Regions from separate parts of the Pseudoalteromonas sp. A22 genome, predicted to be linked through region 2. Evidence: predicted binding sites of a transcription regulator. Region 2 holds the regulator's gene; the other holds the start of a gene.
The links. Region 2 encodes FliA, which starts transcription of late flagellar genes. Its sites were predicted from a motif close to CTAAAGNTNNNNNNNNNNNNGCCGATA; they were not measured.

Region 1: a site for FliA is predicted at 8,248-8,274, ahead of GSF04_RS21660 (DUF5610 domain-containing protein). Genes of this name have one in related genera too.

The regions. Positions count from the first base shown of each region.
Region 1 covers NZ_CP047238.1:3,715,240-3,725,642, reverse strand. Annotated here, with positions in the region: gene gspL (type II secretion system protein GspL) at 1-31, shown strand, start outside; gene GSF04_RS21715 (type II secretion system protein M) at 28-501, shown strand; gene GSF04_RS21710 (type II secretion system protein N) at 504-1,262, shown strand; gene GSF04_RS21705 (UPF0149 family protein) at 1,369-1,938, shown strand; gene GSF04_RS21700 (hypothetical protein) at 1,950-2,153, opposite strand; gene GSF04_RS21695 (hypothetical protein) at 2,153-2,512, opposite strand; gene ccoG (cytochrome c oxidase accessory protein CcoG) at 2,762-4,219, shown strand; gene GSF04_RS21685 (serine/threonine protein kinase) at 4,264-5,238, shown strand; gene GSF04_RS21680 (thiol:disulfide interchange protein DsbA/DsbL) at 5,255-5,878, shown strand; gene GSF04_RS21675 (thiol:disulfide interchange protein DsbA/DsbL) at 5,897-6,526, shown strand; gene GSF04_RS21670 (DUF523 domain-containing protein) at 6,575-7,033, shown strand; gene trmA (tRNA (uridine(54)-C5)-methyltransferase TrmA) at 7,044-8,138, opposite strand; gene GSF04_RS21660 (DUF5610 domain-containing protein) at 8,303-9,430, shown strand; gene murI (glutamate racemase) at 9,494-10,270, shown strand; gene GSF04_RS21650 (RNA-binding protein) at 10,271-10,403, opposite strand, start outside.
Region 2 covers NZ_CP047238.1:1,414,555-1,424,957, reverse strand. Annotated here, with positions in the region: gene GSF04_RS11205 (chemotaxis protein CheW) at 1-311, opposite strand, end outside; gene GSF04_RS11200 (chemotaxis protein CheW) at 336-1,097, opposite strand; gene GSF04_RS11195 (ParA family protein) at 1,106-1,876, opposite strand; gene GSF04_RS11190 (chemotaxis response regulator protein-glutamate methylesterase) at 2,004-3,149, opposite strand; gene GSF04_RS11185 (chemotaxis protein CheA) at 3,224-5,455, opposite strand; gene GSF04_RS11180 (protein phosphatase CheZ) at 5,469-6,245, opposite strand; gene cheY (chemotaxis response regulator CheY) at 6,265-6,648, opposite strand; gene GSF04_RS11170 (RNA polymerase sigma factor FliA) at 6,691-7,425, opposite strand; gene GSF04_RS11165 (MinD/ParA family protein) at 7,428-8,288, opposite strand; gene flhF (flagellar biosynthesis protein FlhF) at 8,281-9,756, opposite strand; gene flhA (flagellar biosynthesis protein FlhA) at 9,776-10,403, opposite strand, start outside.

The DNA of each region.
Region 1 (10,403 bases), 1.8 Mb from region 2:
GGGTGAAATTCGCATTCGAGGTGCAGCATGAAGCAGCAAGTAGTGAGCTATTGGCGTGGTTTAAAAGAGCAAGAACAAAAGCTGTTGATTGTTGCTGGCGTTATTTTTATCGTCTTTGTTCTAGTAATGGGTATATTCAAACCTTTGAATCAAGCTGTCAGCGATGCCGAAACTAAGCTAAAACGTAACCACGAACTCGTAAATTGGGTTGGTCAAAGCGTGAGTAAGCTGAAATCTAGCAGTCCCACACAGGTGATCAGCGGCGGCAATATCAGTCAGATAGTTAATAATACCCGTGGCCGTTTTCAAATTGATATCAGCAAAATGCAACCTAGTGGCGAAAGCTTGCGTTTAACCATCGATGATGTGGAATTTAATAAACTTGTTGCTTGGATAGATGAACTGACAAATAAGCATGGAGTAAAAGTAGAAAACCTAGACCTTACACAAGGGAATTTACCTGGCTTTGTGCGTGTTAGTCGCTTGGTTTTAGAGAAATAATTATGAAGAAAACACTATCTCTACTCATTATATTTTTACTCGCATTTATTATTTTTAGTGCTTTTACTATGCCAGCTGCGGTGTTGCTGCAAGTTTTTAAAGGCCAATTGCCAGCTAATTTGCAGCTAGGTGCAGTAAATGGTTCTGTTTGGCATGGTCAAGTGAGCGGTGTGAGATTCAATAACATTCAATTGAATCAGGTTAAGTGGGAGCTTGAACCGTCGTCATTACTACTCGGTGAGTTGGCAGGCAATGTACAGTTTGGTAATGCGAGAGATAAAAATGAGATCTCAGGAAAAGCTAATTTCTCATCGAATTTAGTAAGTAAATCCATGACGGTAAATAATGCCTCACTTCGTTTCAGTGTTGAACAGGCTATGGACCAAGTAACTCTGCCATTGCCGGTTGATGCCAAAGGGCGCGTTATTGTTAATGTGAAGGAGTACCAAAGTGGTGCACCGTATTGCGAAGGACTAAATGGTGAGATAAGTAGTCCAAATATTGATGTTAAAGGCATGAATGGTTGGTTTAGTATCGGTGATCTTAGTGGCCAGCTCGATTGTAAATCAGGAGATATTGCCGTGGTTGTTGACCCTGAAAATCGCTTGGGCTTACAGGCTGATGCGACACTTGCTGCCAACTTCCAGTTTCGCGTATCTGGTAATATCAAGCCAGATGCAAGTCTACCGAAAGAAGTACACGATGCGGTTAAGTTTTTGGGGAGACCGGATGGCGAAGGTCGCTACCCAGTAAATTTATAATATACTTCTGTCATATCAGACTTTAGTTAATCTAATCTCAGGTTAGTTATTAATATAAAAGCATTTTTGTAGGCGCTGAGACGGCGCCTAAGTTCAAGGCAACACTATGCACGACTTCTCTTTTACTGCAGCTGATCAGCTGAATTTAGAAAACTACTTTTCTGCGCGCAAACTTTCTATTGATATTGCTTTTTTACAAGGATATTTATTTGCTACCTGTATAGACCCAAACGGTATCGAGGTAGATAAGTGGCTTAAGACTTTAACCAACGCAGATCCCGAACTAGATGAGAGTATTGCATTTGCATTGATGGCTTTACATCATGAAATTTCTGAGCAGGTATACGAAACTGAATTTCAATTGCCTTGGAATGGTGAAACACCACTTGAGCAAAAAATTAATTGGGCCGAAGGGTTTTTAATGGCGGCGACGCCCTTTTATGAGCAATTGATGTCCAGTCCGCTCGCCGACGATATTAAACAAGCTTTGCAAGTGAGCACAGAACAATTGGGGCTTTTTGCACTTGGTGAGCAACAGTTAACGATTTACTGTGACAAAGTAGGACAGTCACTGACAGAGTTTCAACTAACTCAAGCGCAATTGGCTGACGAGTTTGCTGCTTCCTACGCTGAGTTAGTCGAAGTTGCCGCAGTGAATAGCGGACTATTTGATTAATCGAAAATGCTTTACGCGAGATCTAATTCGATAAATGTGCAACCCTGTTGGCATTGTGCCACAGCTCTATTTGACGTCGATTGACTTAAACTGAGTGCAATGGGTTGCTGACAGCTTGGGCAATTGACAACACGTCCCTGGCTAAGCTTTTTGATGAGTGCCTTTTGATCATTAAAGGATTTTGCCGACTTTTTATTTAATTGACTAAAGTCCATTATAATCCCTTCGCTTCATGAATGGCTTGCTCTGCAATTTCACAGATTTTGACGAGATCGGGGCCGTAAAAATACAAGTTATAGTCGTTTTCTTTACAATACTTGAGGTGGAAAAGCCTTACTTTTTCATCTGTTGCCAAGGCTTCGTCAATATAGCGCTTTTCGTCATCTGTCATGGTAATTGCTTTTACGACGTTGGCTCTGGCGATCCTTGCGGCCGTACTGCGTTGTACTTTGCTGGACTCGCTTAGCACTTCAACGCCTTGACCGAGTAATCTATCTCTTGGCTCTTTAATCAATGGATGATCCACAGTAAACAGAGCAACGACTATAATGGCTAATACTAAGAATTTTTTCATAATCTGACGCTGATTTGATCTAGCTAACAAAAATCTTGTTCCTAGTGTAATAAACTTGTCTGTCAGGTCGCAACAAGTCTCTCATCATTTATGGTGGGTTTTAGCTCAACTTACTATTAATCATAGAGTTTCAAAGCGTATAATAGTAAGCGCTAAACTATGTCATGGGGCACATTGCAATAGTTTAGCCTGTATTTTTCAAGGTCACTGTAGCAAGTGCATCTCGTTCCAAAGCACTAAGGAGCTTCCATGGAGAACGAAAGAATCAAGGTTAAAAACATACCGTCTGAAGTAAAAATTCAAAAGCCAATAGGTGGCACTGAAGGGAAATCGCTCAATAGCTCTACGCCCGATCGTTTTAATCCTCGCAATCGCATATATGTCCGGGCGGTGTCAGGACTACATCAACTGCTAAGAAGGCGTATCGGCTTTATTGGTATGTTGGCATTTATGGCCTTACCTTGGTTAAACTTTCACGGCCATCAAGCGGTGTTGTTCGATATTTTTGAGCAGAAGTTTAATATTTTTGGTATGACACTATGGCCACAAGATCTGACTATCTTTGCTTTTATTCTGATGATAGCGGCATTTGCTCTGTTCTTGGTGACCACCTTCTATGGCCGAGTATGGTGCGGCTACACCTGCCCGCAAACCGTTTGGACGTTTATCTTTATTTGGTTTGAAGAAAAGTTTGAAGGAACGGCAAACCAACGGAAAAAGCTAGATCAGAGAGCGATGGATTTTGACAAGTTTTGGCGAAAAACGGCAAAACATGGTAGCTGGATACTCTTTTCACTGTATACCGCAATCACTTTTGTTGGTTACTTTACCCCAATCCGCTCGTTGATCCCTGATTTACTTACTTTTTCTGCAGGATTTTATTCCGTCATTAGCATTATCGTGTTTACCATTTGTACTTATGGTAATGCCGGTTGGATGAGGGAAATCATGTGTTTACACATCTGTCCTTACTCTCGTTTCCAATCAGCCATGTTTGATAAGGACACATTTACCGTCGCCTATGATAGCGAACGAGGTGAAAGTCGAGGTCCTCGAGGACGCAAGCAAGATCCAAAAGCGCTAGGGCTTGGAGATTGTATCGATTGCAACCTGTGCGTTCAGGTGTGTCCTACCGGTATCGATATTCGTAATGGCTTGCAATATGAATGCATCAACTGTGGTGCGTGTATTGATGCCTGCGATGGTGTTATGGATAAGATGAACTACCCGCGTGGATTGATTGCTTACACTACAGAGCGCAATTTAGAATCATCCAGCGAAAAGACCAAACCAGTACGTGGTAAATTAATCGGTTATTTAATGATTCTGGTCGTTATCACTGGTGCATTAGTTGCGAACATTGCGATGCGTAAGCCGATGGATCTTGATATTATTCGGGATAGAAATCAGCTTTATCGTGTCAATATTGAGGGATTGGTAGAAAATACCTATACCTTGAAAGTGATAAACAAAGCGCAAGTTGAGCAGAAATTTTCTATTGCAATAACAGGTCTAAGTAATTATCAGGTGATCGGTAAGCAAGAGGTGCACTTAGCAGCAGGCACGACATTAGATGTGCCACTCTCTGTTGTGATTGATCCATATGATTTGAAAAAGCCAGTCACTGAATTTGAGTTTGTGCTTATTAACCAAGACGATCCTGAAGAACGGCTGGCGCAGCCGACCAATTTCTTCAAAGGAAGATAACAAGGTAAAAGCGAGGTATAAAACCTCGCTTTTTTATAAACATTATGAACGATTTTAGTTTTAACGCGTTGACACCGGATCTAATTTTAGATGCGATTGAGGCACTTGAGATATATCCGACAACGGGATTATTGGCCTTAAACAGCTATGAAAACCGTGTTTATCAATTTGGTGCTGAGGACGGCAAACGTTATGTGGTGAAGTTTTACCGCCCAGCGCGTTGGACGGATGAACAAATTCTAGAAGAGCATGAATTCGCACTGGCAGCGAAAGAAGCTGAAGTGCCTGTTGTCGCGCCTTTACTTATTACTGGGCGTAGTCTGCATTTTTATGAAGGTTATCGCTATACGTTGTTTCCAAGCGTTGGTGGACGTCAGTTTGAGCTCGATAATCTAGATCACTTAGAAATTTTAGGTCGCTACCTAGGGCGCTTGCATTGTCTGTCGGCTGAGCGAGCATTCGAGCATAGACCACAGCTCAATACCCAGCGTTTTTTGGTTGATGCGCAACAAACACTGCTAAAAAGCCAGTTAGTGCCTAGTCATCTACATACTCCATTTGTTACTATTCTTGAGCAAGTTATTAACAAAGCAACCTCAAAGTATCAAGTTGCCAAAACACTTCGGCTTCATGGGGATTGTCATGCTGGAAATTTATTGTGGTCTAGAGATCAATTAATGTTGGTGGATCTTGACGATTGTCAGCAAGGCCCTGCAATACAAGACTTGTGGATGATGTTAAATGGCGACCGCAACGAGCAATTGGTACAGTTAGACACCCTGCTTATGGGTTACGAAGAATTTATGCCGTTTGATTCAAAAGAGCTTGCGTTAATTGAGCCGCTACGTGCCATGAGAATGGTGAATTATATGGCTTGGTTGGCACAGCGCTGGCAGGATCCTGCATTCGAACGGAACTTTTCTTGGTTTGCGACAGACAAATACTGGGAACAACAGATCCTAGCGTTAAAAGAGCAATTTGCTGCATTAGATGAACCAAGTTTGAGCCTATTTCCTTAAAATTAGAGAGAGTAACATGCTAAAAAAATTAAAAATCGCACTTATTGCATTACTTTTGCCTATTGCTGCGATGGCTTCAGACTTTACCGAAGGTGAACACTACACGACCTTAACAACCGAACAGAGTAAATCAGAGAAAGTTACTGAGTTTTTCTCTTTTTACTGTCCTCACTGTTTCCGCTTTGAGCCAATTGCAAAAGCGATTGAAAAGAACTTACCTGAGGGGGCGTACTTTGAAAAAAGCCATGTGAACTTCCTGCGAGGTGTTCCTACAGAAACGCAGAGCAACCTAAGCTATGCCTATATTATTGCTGATCAAGCAGGCAAAGCGGATGTGATTGCTGAGAAGATTTTTAATGCTATTCATGTTGAAAGAAACAAACTGTTAGACATTAAAGATTTGAAAACGCTAATGGAGTTAAATGGGATTTCTGCTGAAAATTTTGATCAGGCTGTAACGAGCATGCCAGTCGTGAGTGCGGAAAATAACATGCTTAAAGCACAAGAAAAGTTTTCTGAAGCGGGTGCGCTTACAGGCGTTCCAACTTTTATCGTAAACGACAAATACAGAATCGAAATGAAAGGTATCAAGAGTCAAGAGCAGCTTGATGAATTGATCGCATATCTATTAAAAAAATAACGACTGGAGAAAGTTAGTATGTTGAAAGTATTAAAAGGCTTAGCGGTTGCACTAATGCTTCCTCTTCTTGCTCAGGCTGCGCCATTTGAAGAAGGTGTACATTATGAAGTTATTGCTGAGCGTGGCACGAAAAAGCCTGAGGTAATGGAGTATTTTTCTTTTTATTGTCCAGCCTGTAACGCAATGGAAAATTTAATCGTTGACGTTAAACCAAAGTTGGACGAGGGCGTTAAGTTTAAAAAAAGCCATATAGATTTTGTTGGTCCAAGAGAGCCTGAGATCCAACAGGTGTTGGCACAAGCACTTGCAACTGCTGAAGTGCTGCCACAAAAAGACAAGATAGTTGCAGCCATGTTTAATCATATCCATGGCAAGCGTGCAAAAATCAATGAACTTGCTGATGTAAAAGATATCTTTATTGCACAAGGTGTTGAAGAAGAGAAGTTTGATAAACTTTATGCCAGTTTCTCTGTTCGTACTAAAGCTTCAAAAATGCAACGTATGCAGAAGACTCTTTCTGATAAAGGCGCGCTAACAGGAGTACCAATGTTCGTGGTAAACGGTAAATACAAGCTATTACTTCGTGAGTCTGGTACGACTAAGCCTGAGCAAATTGCTGCTTTGGTGAATTATTTAGCAAAGAAATAAAATCTAATTTGTATTAGACTAGCCCTGCAATTATTGCGGGGCTTTTTTATGTTTAAAATTTTAGTTTCTAGCTGTTTATTAGGTTATCCGGTGAGGTATGACGCCTCTTCACAAAGCCTGCAAGACAATACATTACAGTATTGGCGGCAAAAAAATTGGGTCTTACCGCTATGCCCCGAAGTATCTGGTGGTTTACCAACACCTCGCCCATCGGCTGAAATAACAGATGGTAAAGTTTTGAGTAAACAAGGGGATGATTTTACCACCGCGTTTGAACTCGGTGCTAAAAAAGCGCTAGCGGCTTGCCTTCAGCACGATATAAAGTTTGCCTTGTTAAAAGAGTCCAGTCCGTCTTGCGGCAGCAATCTGATTTACGATGGTAGTCATACCGGTAAAAAAATAGTAGGGCAGGGGCTGACGGCGTCTTTATTACAGCAATCCGGTATTCAGGTTTTTAGCGAAACTCAGCTGCCAGCACTTATCACAGCGATGGCAGCCAGTCGTTAATCGTTAGAGATCACTTTCTCACTAAGTAAACGCCAGATTCAATATGATGGGTATAAGGGAACTGATCGAAAATCGCCATACGTGCGATTTTATGTGTTTCACATAACAAGGCTAAGTCACGCTCTAACGTGTCTGGATTACATGAGATATAAATAATGTTGTCGTAGTTGCCGACTAAGCGACAGGTCAATTCATCCATGCCAGCACGGGGCGGGTCTACAAGGATCGTTTGGCAATCATAGGACTGTAAATCAATACCATCTAATCGAGAAAACTTCTGCCCTTTCATGGCTTGTGTAAACTCTTCACTCGACATGCGAATAATATCTAAGTTATCGACTTTATTTGCTGCAATATTAAATTGTGCAGACTTTACTGATGATTTAGAGATCTCCGTAGCCAGCACTTTATTGAATGAGCCTGCCAATGCGATTGAAAAGTTACCGTTACCACAATAAAGCTCTAGTAGGTCGTTGCTTAGCGGTTCACTAATGGACTGCGCCCAAGCTAGCATTTTCTGATTCACTTCCGCATTCGGTTGCGTAAAGCTGTTCTCAACCTGCTGATAAATATACTCTTTACCGTTAACGCTAAGTTTTTCAGTGACATAGTCGTTGCCAAACACAACCTTTTGTTTTCTAGCACGACCGATAAAATCAACTTTATAGGTTTGTTGCAATTCGGCTCTTAATGTCTGCATGGCAGTTTGCCACGCTTCATCTAACTGCTTGTGATAAAGTAAGCTGATCAGTACTTCACCGCTCAGCGTCGTGAGATAGTCGATCTGAAACAGTTTACGACGCAATATCTCGTTGCCTTTCAGCTGATGTATCATCACCTGCATCATTTCATTGACAAGCGGCGCACCAGGATCAAAGCTATCAACACGGATCTTTTCTTTTGTTTGCTGGTCAAACATGATGTGAAACAGATCTTCACCCTCATGCCATACTCTAAATTCACAGCGCTGGCGGTAATGGCGAGTTGCAGATTCATACACTTCAAGTGCAGGTGCATCAAACTGTGCAAATTGTGTTGTGATACGCTCAGCTTTATCTGCTAACTGTTGCTCGTATGCTGAATCATCAATTTTTATTACTGCCATGCTAAAACCATCTATGTTGAATTAAGAGGCGCTATTTTAGGGAGCGTTGCTAATTTGTCCAGTCTAGCATCACTGGTGCGTCTGGTTTGCTGTTTTTTTAATCATTATACTTTAGCTTTGCGCAAATATGCCGATAATCTAACTAATATATTGGAGGGCATACCATGAAAATCGGGCAATTAAATCAGTTGCTCAATCCAGCGATGCAGCATAAGCCTGGAAAGAGCAAAGGGATAGGACCAAATATCCAAATTAATTCAGACAGCTATGCGGGGAATAAATCTAAGCTAGCAGCTAAAATTCTTGATGATAAGCTTGCAGAAGCGTTGGGGATTGAGAAGCCGACACAAGATAAAAAAGACAAGCCACTATTTGATTTTGAATCTATTGTCAAAAATGTACTCGATTTTGTTCAGGGTGCAGTGAAGAAAGCCAAAGTCGACGGCAAAAATGATGACGAATTGAAATCCATGCTAGATGGGGCACGTAAGGGCGTGCTACAGGGTATTGATGAAGCCAGCGAAGAGTTAAAAGGCATGGGCGCTTTCAATTCCGACATCGAAGATGGTATTGAAAAATCACGAGAAGGGATTTTTAAAGGTTTAGATGATTTTGAAAAAGAATTGTTTGAAGAAAAGTCGCCAAAGGCATTAGCGATCAGTGCCGCACAGTTTGCAAGCCTCTCTAATCAGGCTGAATATGCATTTACTACAGCTGAAGGGGATGAAGTCGTTATTTCATTCTCCGATGCGTATGCTCAGGGGGCCGCTGCGAGTGTCGCGCAAAAAGGTAATGATTATGGCATGGCATATGGCACTAAGTCCTCTCACGAAGTCAGTTTCTCAATTAAGGTTAATGGTGAGTTGAACGAAGAGGAGCAGCAAGCAATTAACGATATGATGGAAGATATCCGTAATGTCAGTGACTCGTTTTTCGGTGGTGAATACGATGAAGCTTTCGATTTGGCAAAGTCGCTTAGTTTAAATTCCGATCAGATCACTAATTTCACGATGGATCTAAGACAAAGTAAAACGTCAGCTGCGATTGCTCAATATCAGCAAGGCAATCCAATGAAAGAGTTAGAGAAGGCATTTATGCCACTCAATAAGCAGTTAGCAGATGTGCAAGAGCAAGCTAAGGGACTCAATGCCGATAATGAGTTGCCAAACCTGCTTGCTTGGATGAATGAAGGTCAGTCGAGACTAAATGAGTTTTTGGATTATGCTAGTAGCTTTTTTAGTAAACTGAATGAACTAAATAAAGAGCAAGTAGAGCAAAAACAAACAAACTAAGCCAGTTTATTTTCGCGAGGACTCATGGCAAACTTCATACTTCATTGATTTGAGGTATGAAGTTTGTCGCATATTTTGGTTTTCGATTCGGGGATCGGTGGCACCAGTGTGCTGTCGCACTTAAAGGCATGTTTGCAGGGGGTTTCATTTAGTTATGTTATGGACAATGCTTTTCTCCCATATGGCCTTCAGCCTCAAGAGCTAATCAAATCACGTATCAAGGGACTTATTCGTTGGCAACAGCAATACTTGGACAATGTTGATCTCATCGTCATTGCATGTAATACCGCTTCAACATACGCATTAGAAGAAGCCAGAAAACATACCCAGATACCAATTATAGGTGTGGTTCCTGCTGTTAAGCCTGCTGCATCTAGTTCAAAGACCAAGCACATCGCACTATTAGCAACACCGGCAACGTCAAATAATGCATATACGCATAAGCTCATCATGGATTTTACCTCAGGTTGTAAAGTTGAAACTTTGCATTCAACGGAGCTTGTAAGGATCGCTGAGCACTTTTATTGGCATAATGAGTTGGATAAAGAGGCACTGTGCGCGGAAATAGCTCGGCTTAACATTCCAGCCACTGTTGATAGGCTAGTGTTGGGGTGTACACATTTTCCTTTGATAGCTCACGATATCAAGAATTGCTTACAGAAGCATGTTGAGCTGGTTGATTCAGGCAAAGCAATAGCCAACCGTGCAGTGTCATTGTTGGGAAGTCAAATAGTAGTAGGAGAAAAGGTGCCGAGTGCATCGGAAGTGTGTTTCTATGCAACGGCACCAGTAATGGATAGTAAAGAAGTAATCTCTATAATTAATTTAAATAAAGATTAATTAAGCGGGTGAGTGATCCATCTCACCTTCAGGTTTTTGCTTTGCTTCTCTTACTTTTAATGTACGCTGTTGAAATTCACGCTCATTGAGTTGAGTGATCGCCTTTTCTGCATCTTGCTTAGACATCTCAACA
Region 2 (10,403 bases):
AAGATACCAATAACTTGCTTCTCGGCTTCGATTATTACAATTCTCGAATTATCCGTCACTTCTGCACTTTGCAGACCAAACCTAGCTCGTGTGTCTATAACCGTTACAACGTTACCACGTAGATTAATGATCCCGAGTACGTAGCTTGGCGCACCTGGGACTGGTGCAATTTCGGTATAACGTAATACTTCTTGCACTTGCATTACATTGATACCGTAAGTTTCCTCTTCAAGCTTGTAAGTAACCCATTGCAATACTTCATCATTACTATCAGCATTTTTGTCTGCAGAAAGTAGTCTATCTTGGCTCATGGTTTCACTCCATCAATATACTAGTTACTGCTCTCGACTATCGAGGCCTTGTTCTAGCAAACGGTTTAAATTCTCTACATCAATCAGCGCGCACATTTTCTCTTTAATCACCCCAGCCAACCAAGGCCGTTTACCATCTGCTGTGCGCCACTTTATGTCTTCAGGCTTGAGTGTTAAGTTGTTGACTAGTTTCTCTGCTAACAGTCCCCAGTTACTATCCCCAAGCGTAATCAAATACTGGTAATCCAGAGCATCTTCTAATTTTGGTGTTAACTTCTCAGGCATTACCCATCGCGCAGTATCAACAACATTAAGTTTTTCTTCACGATTTAGCATCACGCCTTTAAACCATTTAGGTTTACCAAAGAGTTGATTGACCTCACCCAGTTGGTGTATTCCCCCAAGTGATTTAAGCGGAACCGCCAGTGTTAAGCCTGCAACTTCAAAAAACAATGCCTGAAATTCACCTTCTTGATAGGCTTCCCTTGCAGAAACGGATTCTATCGTTGTCTGTTCTTTGATAATAGATGTATTTTCAGTGACTTCAAGATCTTGAGCTAATTTACTCGGTTGTTCTTCAATAACTTCACTCACCGACTCCTGAGGCTCTGTTGCAAGGACAGCTGGAAGGTCTGTATCTTCAAGTTCGGACTTCGGCTCTTTTACTTGTTCAAGTAGCTTTGCAACCGGTGATAATTCGCATTGCTCAATCTCTGGCTCCTCTTGTAATAGGGCGCCAAGATACTGCTTCATCACCTTTTCATTTGCAAATAAATGCTTACTCATTATGCTCTCTAGCTTAACTGCTTCAAATAGTCCAATAGTGCACGATAAGCGAACACGCCTCGTGATTTAGGACAAAATTGTACTGGGACTTGCTGTGCAAGACTCGCATCCCTAAATTTGGTATCTACGGGAACCACACCTGGCCAAACGGCATCTTTGTATGTTGCTAGCAACGTTTTATACGCCTCCAACGACGCTTTGGTCCGTTTATCATACATAGTTGGAATGATAGTATATTGATACTGTTTCTGCTGTGAAGACTGCATCAGCTCCATCGTGCGCATCATTCTATCTAGTCCCTTCAACGCCAAAAATTCAGTTTGGACAGGCACTAAAATTCGCTCACTCGCTGCTAATGCGTTAACCATCAGTACCCCAAGCACTGGTGGACAGTCTAAAATAGCATAGTCATATTGATCCGCTATTTTTTCGAGCGATTTCTTTAAGATAAGCCCCATGCCCGTTTTATTACCCATACTACGATCAAGCGTAGCAATGGCCATAGTGGCAGGCAAAATATCAAGATTCTCTATGGTTGATGGACAAAGAGACTGTAAAATTTCTTCACTCGTCATGCTGCTGCCGCGTGCAAAAATATCATACACACTGACTTCTAACTCTTCAGAATCAATACCAAAGTAATATGTCAGTGAAGCATGTGGATCAGTATCAATAAGCAAAACTCGGTGACCCTGCTCAGCAAGAATGCCTCCTAAGCTCACCGTCGTCGTGGTTTTACCCACGCCACCTTTTTGATTTGCTACTGTCCAAATTTTCACTCTATATTCCTTCGCTTATCACTATTGATTTCATTCAATAGATACTATACCAACTCAATGTTATTCATTCTTTTTAGACGTTTGATATTTACAAGCTTCAAGCAAAGCAACCAAGTGATGACTTAGTCTATTGGTTACCCGCTTCTTTATTAATTCTCGCAGCAAAGTCTTGTAGGGCGATACTATCCGACGAAAGTCCAGCGCCAGCGACAGCTTGAGGCATACCATAAACAACACAAGTCGCTTCATCTTGCGCCCAAATAGTGGCCCCTACCTGTTTTAGCATACGAGCACCATCTCGGCCATCTGCGCCCATTCCCGTTAAGACAATCGCTAACGTGTCGCCACCATAAGCTTTTGCAACACTTGCAAATGTCACATCAACGCTGGGCTTATAGGTGATCCTTGGACTATCATCTTCGAACACTTTTAGTGTCTTACTACCACCGCGATTTTCAACCAGCATTTGCTTACCGCCAGGGGCTAAATAGGCCACCCCAGGCATTAATCTATCACCTTGCTCGGCTTCCTTAACCTTAATCTGGCATAAACTATTCAATCTTGCTGCAAACGCAGGTGTAAATGCGGCCGGCATATGCTGGATAAGTAAAATTGGATGAGGAAAGTTTGCAGGCAACTGAGTTAGTATTGTTTGCAGTGCAACGGGTCCACCTGTTGATGTACCAATTGCAACCAGTCCATATTTCTTACCCGATGCTCTAGCACCCGCAGCACTGGACGTACCACCAGATACAGGCCTCTGAAAACTTCTATCCGGTTGAGGGATTGTTGCTCGTCCTGTATCAGCGCGAGTTGCTCTAGACTCGACGCGCTTTGGCGGAGTCGCAATAGTAGGGCGAGTAAAACGGCTAACGCGACGGCGGCCAATTTCCTTTACCTTATTTTGTAACGACTTAATTGCTTCTTCGCTATTACGAGCGATGTCTTCAAACTTTTTAGGTAAAAAATCTACAGCGCCTGCATCCAGTGCATCTAACGTAGCACTAGCGCCTTCACGAGTTAACGAAGAAAACATTAAGATTGGGGTCGGAGTGGCCTGCATGATCTGCTTCACCGCACTGATCCCATCAAGCACAGGCATTTCCACGTCCATCGTAATTACGTCTGGACGCAATGAAGCGGCCTTTTCAACCGCCTCCTTGCCATTAACTGCGAAATCTATAACTTTGATTTCACTGTCTTTTTCTAAAATTTCACTGACTCGACGACGAAAAAAACTAGAATCGTCTACGACTAACACTTTAACTGCCATTGGCAACGCTCTTTAATTTGCTCTACAGCAGAGCAGCAAATGCCGCTCTAGAATTCGAACTACGCCTAATAAAATTAGGCGTAGTGTTTTAATAAGTTGGGGACATCAAGGATTAGCGCTATACCACCATCAGATGTGATGGTAGCACCGGCCATACCTGGTGTACCTTGTAATAACGCATCTAGTGGTTTGATTACGACTTCCTCTTGGCCTATCAGAGAATCAACCACAAAACCGACTTGTTTAGTGCCAATTTGCGCAATGACAACATGGCCTTCAGCCTTTCTCATGCCCCTGTTCGCACCTTTTACCAACCAATGTTCAAGATAAAATAACGGAATTGCTTTTTCTCTCACTATGATAGTCAACTGACCATCAACCACATTCGTTTTTGTCAAATCTAAATGGAAGATCTCGTTCACGCCGGCAAGTGGTAACGCAAACGTTTGCTCTCCGACTACTACCATCAAGGTAGGTAAAATAGCCAGTGTAAGCGGTACCTTAATCTCTAATACGGTACCAACACCCAATTCTGATTGGATATTTACCGAGCCATTTAATTGAGTGATCTTCGTTTTAACAACGTCCATCCCAACACCACGACCAGAAATGTCCGAAATTTGCTCTTTTGTTGAGAACCCTGGTGCGAAGATCAAATTATAGGCTTCAGTATCGGACAGTCGGCTTGCTTGATCGGAGTCAATAACGCCTTTATTTATAGCAATCTTTTTGAGCTTTTCAGGGTCCATACCGGCACCATCATCTCGAATCGTGAGAAGAATGTGATCTCCCTCTTGAGATGCTGACAATGTGACTGTACCCATTCTTGGTTTGCCCGACGCTTCGCGTACGTCAGGCATTTCAATGCCATGATCTACTGAGTTTCTCACTAAGTGGACCAATGGATCTGCAAGCGCTTCAACCAAATTTTTATCTAAATCCGTCTCTTCGCCCTGTAAAACTAGGTTGATTTCTTTTTTCAAGCTGCGAGCAAGGTCTCTCACTACTCGAGGAAAGCGACCAAATACCTTTTTGATTGGCTGCATCCGCGTTTTCATCACGGCGCCCTGCAAATCAGCAGTGACTACATCAAGGTTCGAAATAGCTTTACCCATGCTTTCGCTGTTGGTGTTATTCGCTAAGCTAACCAAACGGTTACGAACCAATACTAATTCGCCAACCATATTCATGATTTCATCAAGACGTTTAGTATCAACTCGGACCGTGGTCTCAGCTTGTGCCGCAGGTTTCTTCGCAGCGGCTGGTGTGGAAGCTTTTGCAGCCTCGGGCTCTTTTTGCGGTGCTGGTGCTGGAGTCGCAGGCTTAGCTTCAACTTTGGGCGCAGGCTTTGGTGCAGGTTTCGGCGCTGGCGCGGCTTTAACAGGCTCTGGTTGCGCAGGTTTAGTCTCTGAAACCTCTACTGGCGATTCATCGACCGCTTTAGGTGCACTGCCTTTACCATGAAGCTCGTCCAACAAAGCTTCAAACTCATCGTCGGTAATTTCTTCGTCGCCAGTAGACCCACTTGGGGCTGCTGGTGAGGTTGATTTAGCCTTAGGTTCACTCGCTTCTGAGGCAACAGCATCTTCTGCATTTGGTGCTCCACCGAATTTACCAACACCATGAAGTTCATCTAAGAGGTTATCGAATTCGTCATCGGTGATATCACCATCATCTGAGGTTGATACAGCTTCAGGTTTAGTTGCCGGAGCAACAGCAGGCGCATTACCCGAACCGTGTAATTCATCTAAAAGATTTTCAAATTCTTCTTCTGTTATCTCATCGATGCTGGAGCCGCTATCATCGCCTGAACCAACATCGGCGTCGAATAAAATATCATCAGCACTTAAATCTGGCACCACAGGTTCTGGCTCAGAAATAGGTTCGTCAATCACTTCACTGACTTCGTCTTCAGATGCAGGCTGGCTAAGTTTGTGGAGTGTTTCAAGCAACACAGGGTCGGCCGCTTCTGGTTCCTCACGGTTTTGAATACAAGCGAACATTTCGTTGATCGTATCCAAAGATTGCAAAATAACATCCATCAGTTCGGAAGTTACTTTTCGTTGCCCTTGTCGTAGTACATCAAACACGTTCTCCGCACCGTGACAGGCATCGACCAGTTCGGTCATACCTAGGAAGCCAGCCCCACCTTTTACGGTATGGAAGCCACGGAAAATCGCATTGAGAAGTTCTTTATCTTCAGGATTATTTTCTAGTTCAACAAGCTGTTCAGATAACAGTTCTAATATTTCGCCTGCTTCAACAAGAAAGTCCTGCAAGATATCTTCATCGACTTCAAAGCTCATACACACTCTCCAACTAGAAGCCTAAACTAGATAGCAAGTCATCGACTTCGTCTTGACCAGAAACCACGTCATCTCGCGATTCAGCGTCAATAATTGGACCTTCAGGTCCAGACAATTCATCACTGATAGTCTCGGTTGTTTTTATTTCGTTTTCATTCGCTTTCACAGCAGTTGAAGGTGCTTCATCTGAAGTACCAAAAACAGTCAGGAGGTGAATGAGACTATCTTCTACTTCTCTCACAAGCTCAATGACGCGCCGAATAACCTGCCCAGTCAAATCCTGATAGTCCTGAGCCATCAGCACATTAGTCATTAAACCTTGTAATTCGTCTGTACGTGTCTTTGAAGTCTGCATAAAGCTGTCGAGATCATGACACAGAGATTTAAACTCACCGAGTTGAATGTCTCTGCTCATCAATCGATCCCAAGTGGGCTTTATTTGCGCTAACTCATCCGCTAGGTTCTGCGCAAGAGGTAAGCTTTCTTCGACCGCGTCCATCGTTTTGTTCGCAGCGCTTTCTGTCATTTCCATAACATAATTAAGACGCTGCTTGGCGTCAGGAATAGCCTCTGTCGTGAGATCTGCGAGGCGAGTATCCAGCTCAAAGTTCTTCAAGGACTCGTGTAATTGGCGAGTCAGCTTTCCGACTTCTGCAAATAACTCCGATTGCTCTTTGTTAGCAGCTTCTAAAATCAGCTGGTCAGCTTTTTCTTGTTCACCTTGTTCTAGAAGCTCAACAAGTTGCTTAGCTTGTTCAAGTGTAATTTGAGGCGCAGCATTTACAGACATAGGCCATATCCCCTTGCTGTTAGCCTAGTCGCTCAAATACTTTTTCAAGCTTAGTTTTGAGCGTACCTGCAGTAAACGGTTTAACAATATATCCGTTCACCCCAGCTTGCGCTGCTGCAACAATTTGTTCTTTTTTCGCTTCTGCGGTAACCATCAACACTGGAATGTGCTTAAGCTTTTCATCTGCGCGTATTGCACGAAGCAAATCAATACCTTGCATGCCCGGCATATTCCAATCAGTTACTACAAAGTCAAACTCCTGATTTTGTAGCATCGGAAGTGCTGTACTACCATCATCAGCTTCTTGAACATTGGTAAAGCCTAAATCTCTTAATAGGTTTTTGATTATTCTTCTCATAGTAGAGAAATCATCAACCACGAGAATCTTCATGTTCTTATCCAAAACTTCCTCCAGTGAGGTTCGAACCCAACTATTTTATGTACTCTAATTTATCCAGTCATTGATTTTAGCTTTAAGCTTTATCATTGCCTGACCGTGAATTTGGCTTACTCGAGATTCACTGACATCAAGGATGGCACCAATCTCTTTTAAATTCATTTCGTCGTTATAGTAAAGTGATAAAACCAGAGCATCCCTTTCGGGTAACGCTTTGATAGCATTTACTAAAGACTCGTTAAAACGTTCATTTTTAACGTTATTAAACGGTTTGTCTAGCGCAAAATCGCTGTTTGCTGGGGTTATCACGTCTTCATCAACCCCAAGATCCTCAATACCGATGACTTTACTTGCATTTACATCATGTAAAATATGATGGTACTCATCTAGAGATATATCAAGTTTTTCAGCGATTTCAGTGTCTTTTGGTTCTCGACCAAGGAGAGATTCTAACTCGGAGATAGCTTCTGCAACCATTCTGCTATTTTTGTGAACAGAACGAGGCGCCCAATCACCACGACGGATTTCATCCAGCATTGCGCCTCGAATACGGATCCCGGCAAAGGTCTCGAAACTAGCGCCTTTAGTTGCATCGAAATTTTTAGATGCTTCAATCAATCCAATCATACCTGACTGGATCAGATCGTCGAGTTGCACACTTGCCGGAAGTCGAGCAATCAGGTGGCACGCCACTTTTTTGACAAGTGGAGCATGCCGTTCAACCACCTTATGAATGTGGTCTGAAGTTTGATATCCCGCAGCTCTATTGACCGGAGAAGCCATAATCACCCGTTTACAAGTTGTTCAATGAAAAATTCTAGATGACCGGAAGGTTGATGCGGAATTGGCCATTTAACTGCCTTAGCAGCAAGTCCCTTAATCGCAATCGCCGCAGGGGAACTCGGAAATAAATCCACGATAGCTCTTTGTCTGCGAGAAGATTTACGCATGTTTTCGTCAAACGGTACGGTGGCCACTAATTCCAGTGCTACATCAAGAAAACGGTCTGTAACTTTTGAAAGTTTAGCAAATAATTCTTGCCCTTCACGCATACTGCGGACCATGTTGGCAACAATTTTAAAACGATAGACACCATGCTCTCTGCTCAAAACTTTGATCAACGCGTAAGCATCTGTAATGGAAGTCGGTTCATCACACACCACAACCATCACATCTTGTGCAGCTCGAGAGAAGCTCAGAACCATATCTGAGATACCGGCTGCGGTATCAACAATTAAGACATCAAATTGCGTGTTAAGCTCGCTAAATGCACGAATAAGTCCTGCATGCTCTGCGGGAGTCAGCTCTACCATACTTTGAGAGCCTGACGTCGCCGGTACAATTTTAATTCCAGCGGGACCTTCTACGAGAATCTCATCTAGTTCACATTCACCCGACAACACGTGCGACAGATTTTTTTCTACCCTTAGACCTAACATCACATCACAGTTTGCCAAGCCCAAGTCCGCATCTAAAACGAGAACTCGCTGTCCTTGTTGGCCCATAGCGATGGCAGTATTGAGCGAGACGTTGGTTTTACCCACCCCACCTTTTCCACCGGTCACGGCTATTACTTTTACACCCTGGTTGCTATTTTGACTCATTCTACGCAGGCCACTTGCTTGATCTAAAACTGTGTTAATCATACATTCCTACTGACTCTGACGCTACAGGTACACGTCGAGAGTGCTGTGCTTTTATTCTTTTTAAATACAATTGCTCAGCCTTTTTTACTAGCTTTTGAGCATTTGCTACGCGAATGTCTTCTGGCACTCGCTGACCGTTGGTAAGATACCCTATTGGCAAGCGATTTTGAATCGCTATGCTAATTATCTCACCTAAACTTAGACTTTCATCAAGTTTTGTGAAAATACAGCCACTTAAATTTACTTTTTTGAAGTGTCTTACTGTTTCTTGTAACACATTCATCTGTGCTGTCGCACTTAATACTAAATAGCTGCGAATATCTACTCTTGCGCTACGCATAAGTGTATTTAACTGTTCAGTTAAGCGCAAATCTCTTTGACTCATTCCCGCCGTATCTATTAATACTAGACGCTTATTGCGTAAATGATAAAGCACTTCTGCAAGTTCATTTGCATCTTTAACTTGCTTAACCGGACAACCAATGATTCTACCATAGGTAGCTAACTGCTCGTAAGCGCCTATTCTGTAGGTATCAGTCGTTATTAACGCCACTTTATCTGCACCGTATTTTTGTGCACCTAATGCCGCTAATTTTGCAACCGTTGTGGTTTTACCAACACCAGTTGGACCCACCATCGCAAATACGCCACCTTGACGAAGAATATCATTGTTAGTGGTGTGCATTTGGTTGATCACCATATTTAACAATGCATTCCAGGCTTCTTTACGAGAAACATCATCAGGGATAAAGCATGCCATTTGCTCAGCAACGTCTTTGTCTATGCCCATTCCTTCCAGACGATCTACAAGACACGCACGGGTTGGGTCGCGACGAGCCATTTCTTGTTTCATCAGACCCGATACTTGATGTTCAAGTAATTGACGAATAGCGTTCATTTCTTCACGCATTGCACTCATTTCGTCAGGCTTGGCATTTAACTCAGGTAAATCATCACCAAAACCGTTGTCTAATTCATCCGACTCGCCCCACTGCTGTGGCTGCTCAAATGCATCATCATCAAAGTCAAAAGATTGGCGACGAGTTTGCTGTGGCTTCGCTTGGTGCGCCGGCGCAGCAGTTTGTGTTTTACGTTGGCTGCTTAACATTTGCTCTGTATCAATCCCCGACTGGGAGAACATAGAAGCAAGTTCTGGTGAGCGCGGGCGCGGTGCCTGACGCTCAAGCAAAGCAGCTAAGCTATCGGCAACTTGCGCTTGCTTTGCTGGCTGTGCTTGGCGAGGCTCTGGACGGACAAAGCGGGTCGGAGCCTCGTTTGAGGCAGTCGCACGGGCAGTGGGAGCTTGCTTAACTGGTGCAGCAGCACGGTCATTATCAACTGCTGCGACGATTTCAACACCATCTGCTAACTTTTTGTTAGACATAATGACAGCATCTGCACCAAGCTCTTCTTTTACTTCATTTAAAGCCGTACGCATATCTTTTGCGAAGAAACGTTTAATTTTCATGTTACAGCCCCTTTATCCTCTATTGTCCAACCGAGCTCACTATCTTAATTTGTCTTTCTTCCGGCACTTCTTGATATGACATCACTCTAAGACCTGGAATTGTATGTTTAACAAATCGAGATAGCACACTTCTTAACATACCTGAGGTTAATAAGATGGACGGTTCCCCTAGCATTTCTTGGTTGTGATGTGCTTCTCTTAATGATTCTTGAAGCCTCTCAGCCAAGCCAGGTTCAATACCTGCCCCCTCATCACCTGCGTTCTGAAGTGACTGATGCAACATCTGTTCCAACTCAGGCGCCAATGTTATGACAGGAATTTCTTCTTCGCTTCCAACGGCATCTTGAACAATCAATCTGCGTAATGAAATTCTTACCGCAGCCGTTAATACATCAGGGTCTTGGCTACGTGGTCCGTACTCAACTAAGGTTTGTACAATCGAGCGCATATCTCGAATTGCAACGCCCTCATTAAGCAGATTTTGTAGCACTTTTACCACGGTAGTGAGCGGTAAAATATCAGGTACTAAGCCTTCTACTAATCTAGGGTGACTTTTCGCAAGCATATCTAATAGATTTTGTACCTCTTCATGACCAAGTAATAGTGACGCATTATTCGTTAATAATTGACTAATATGTGTTGCCACC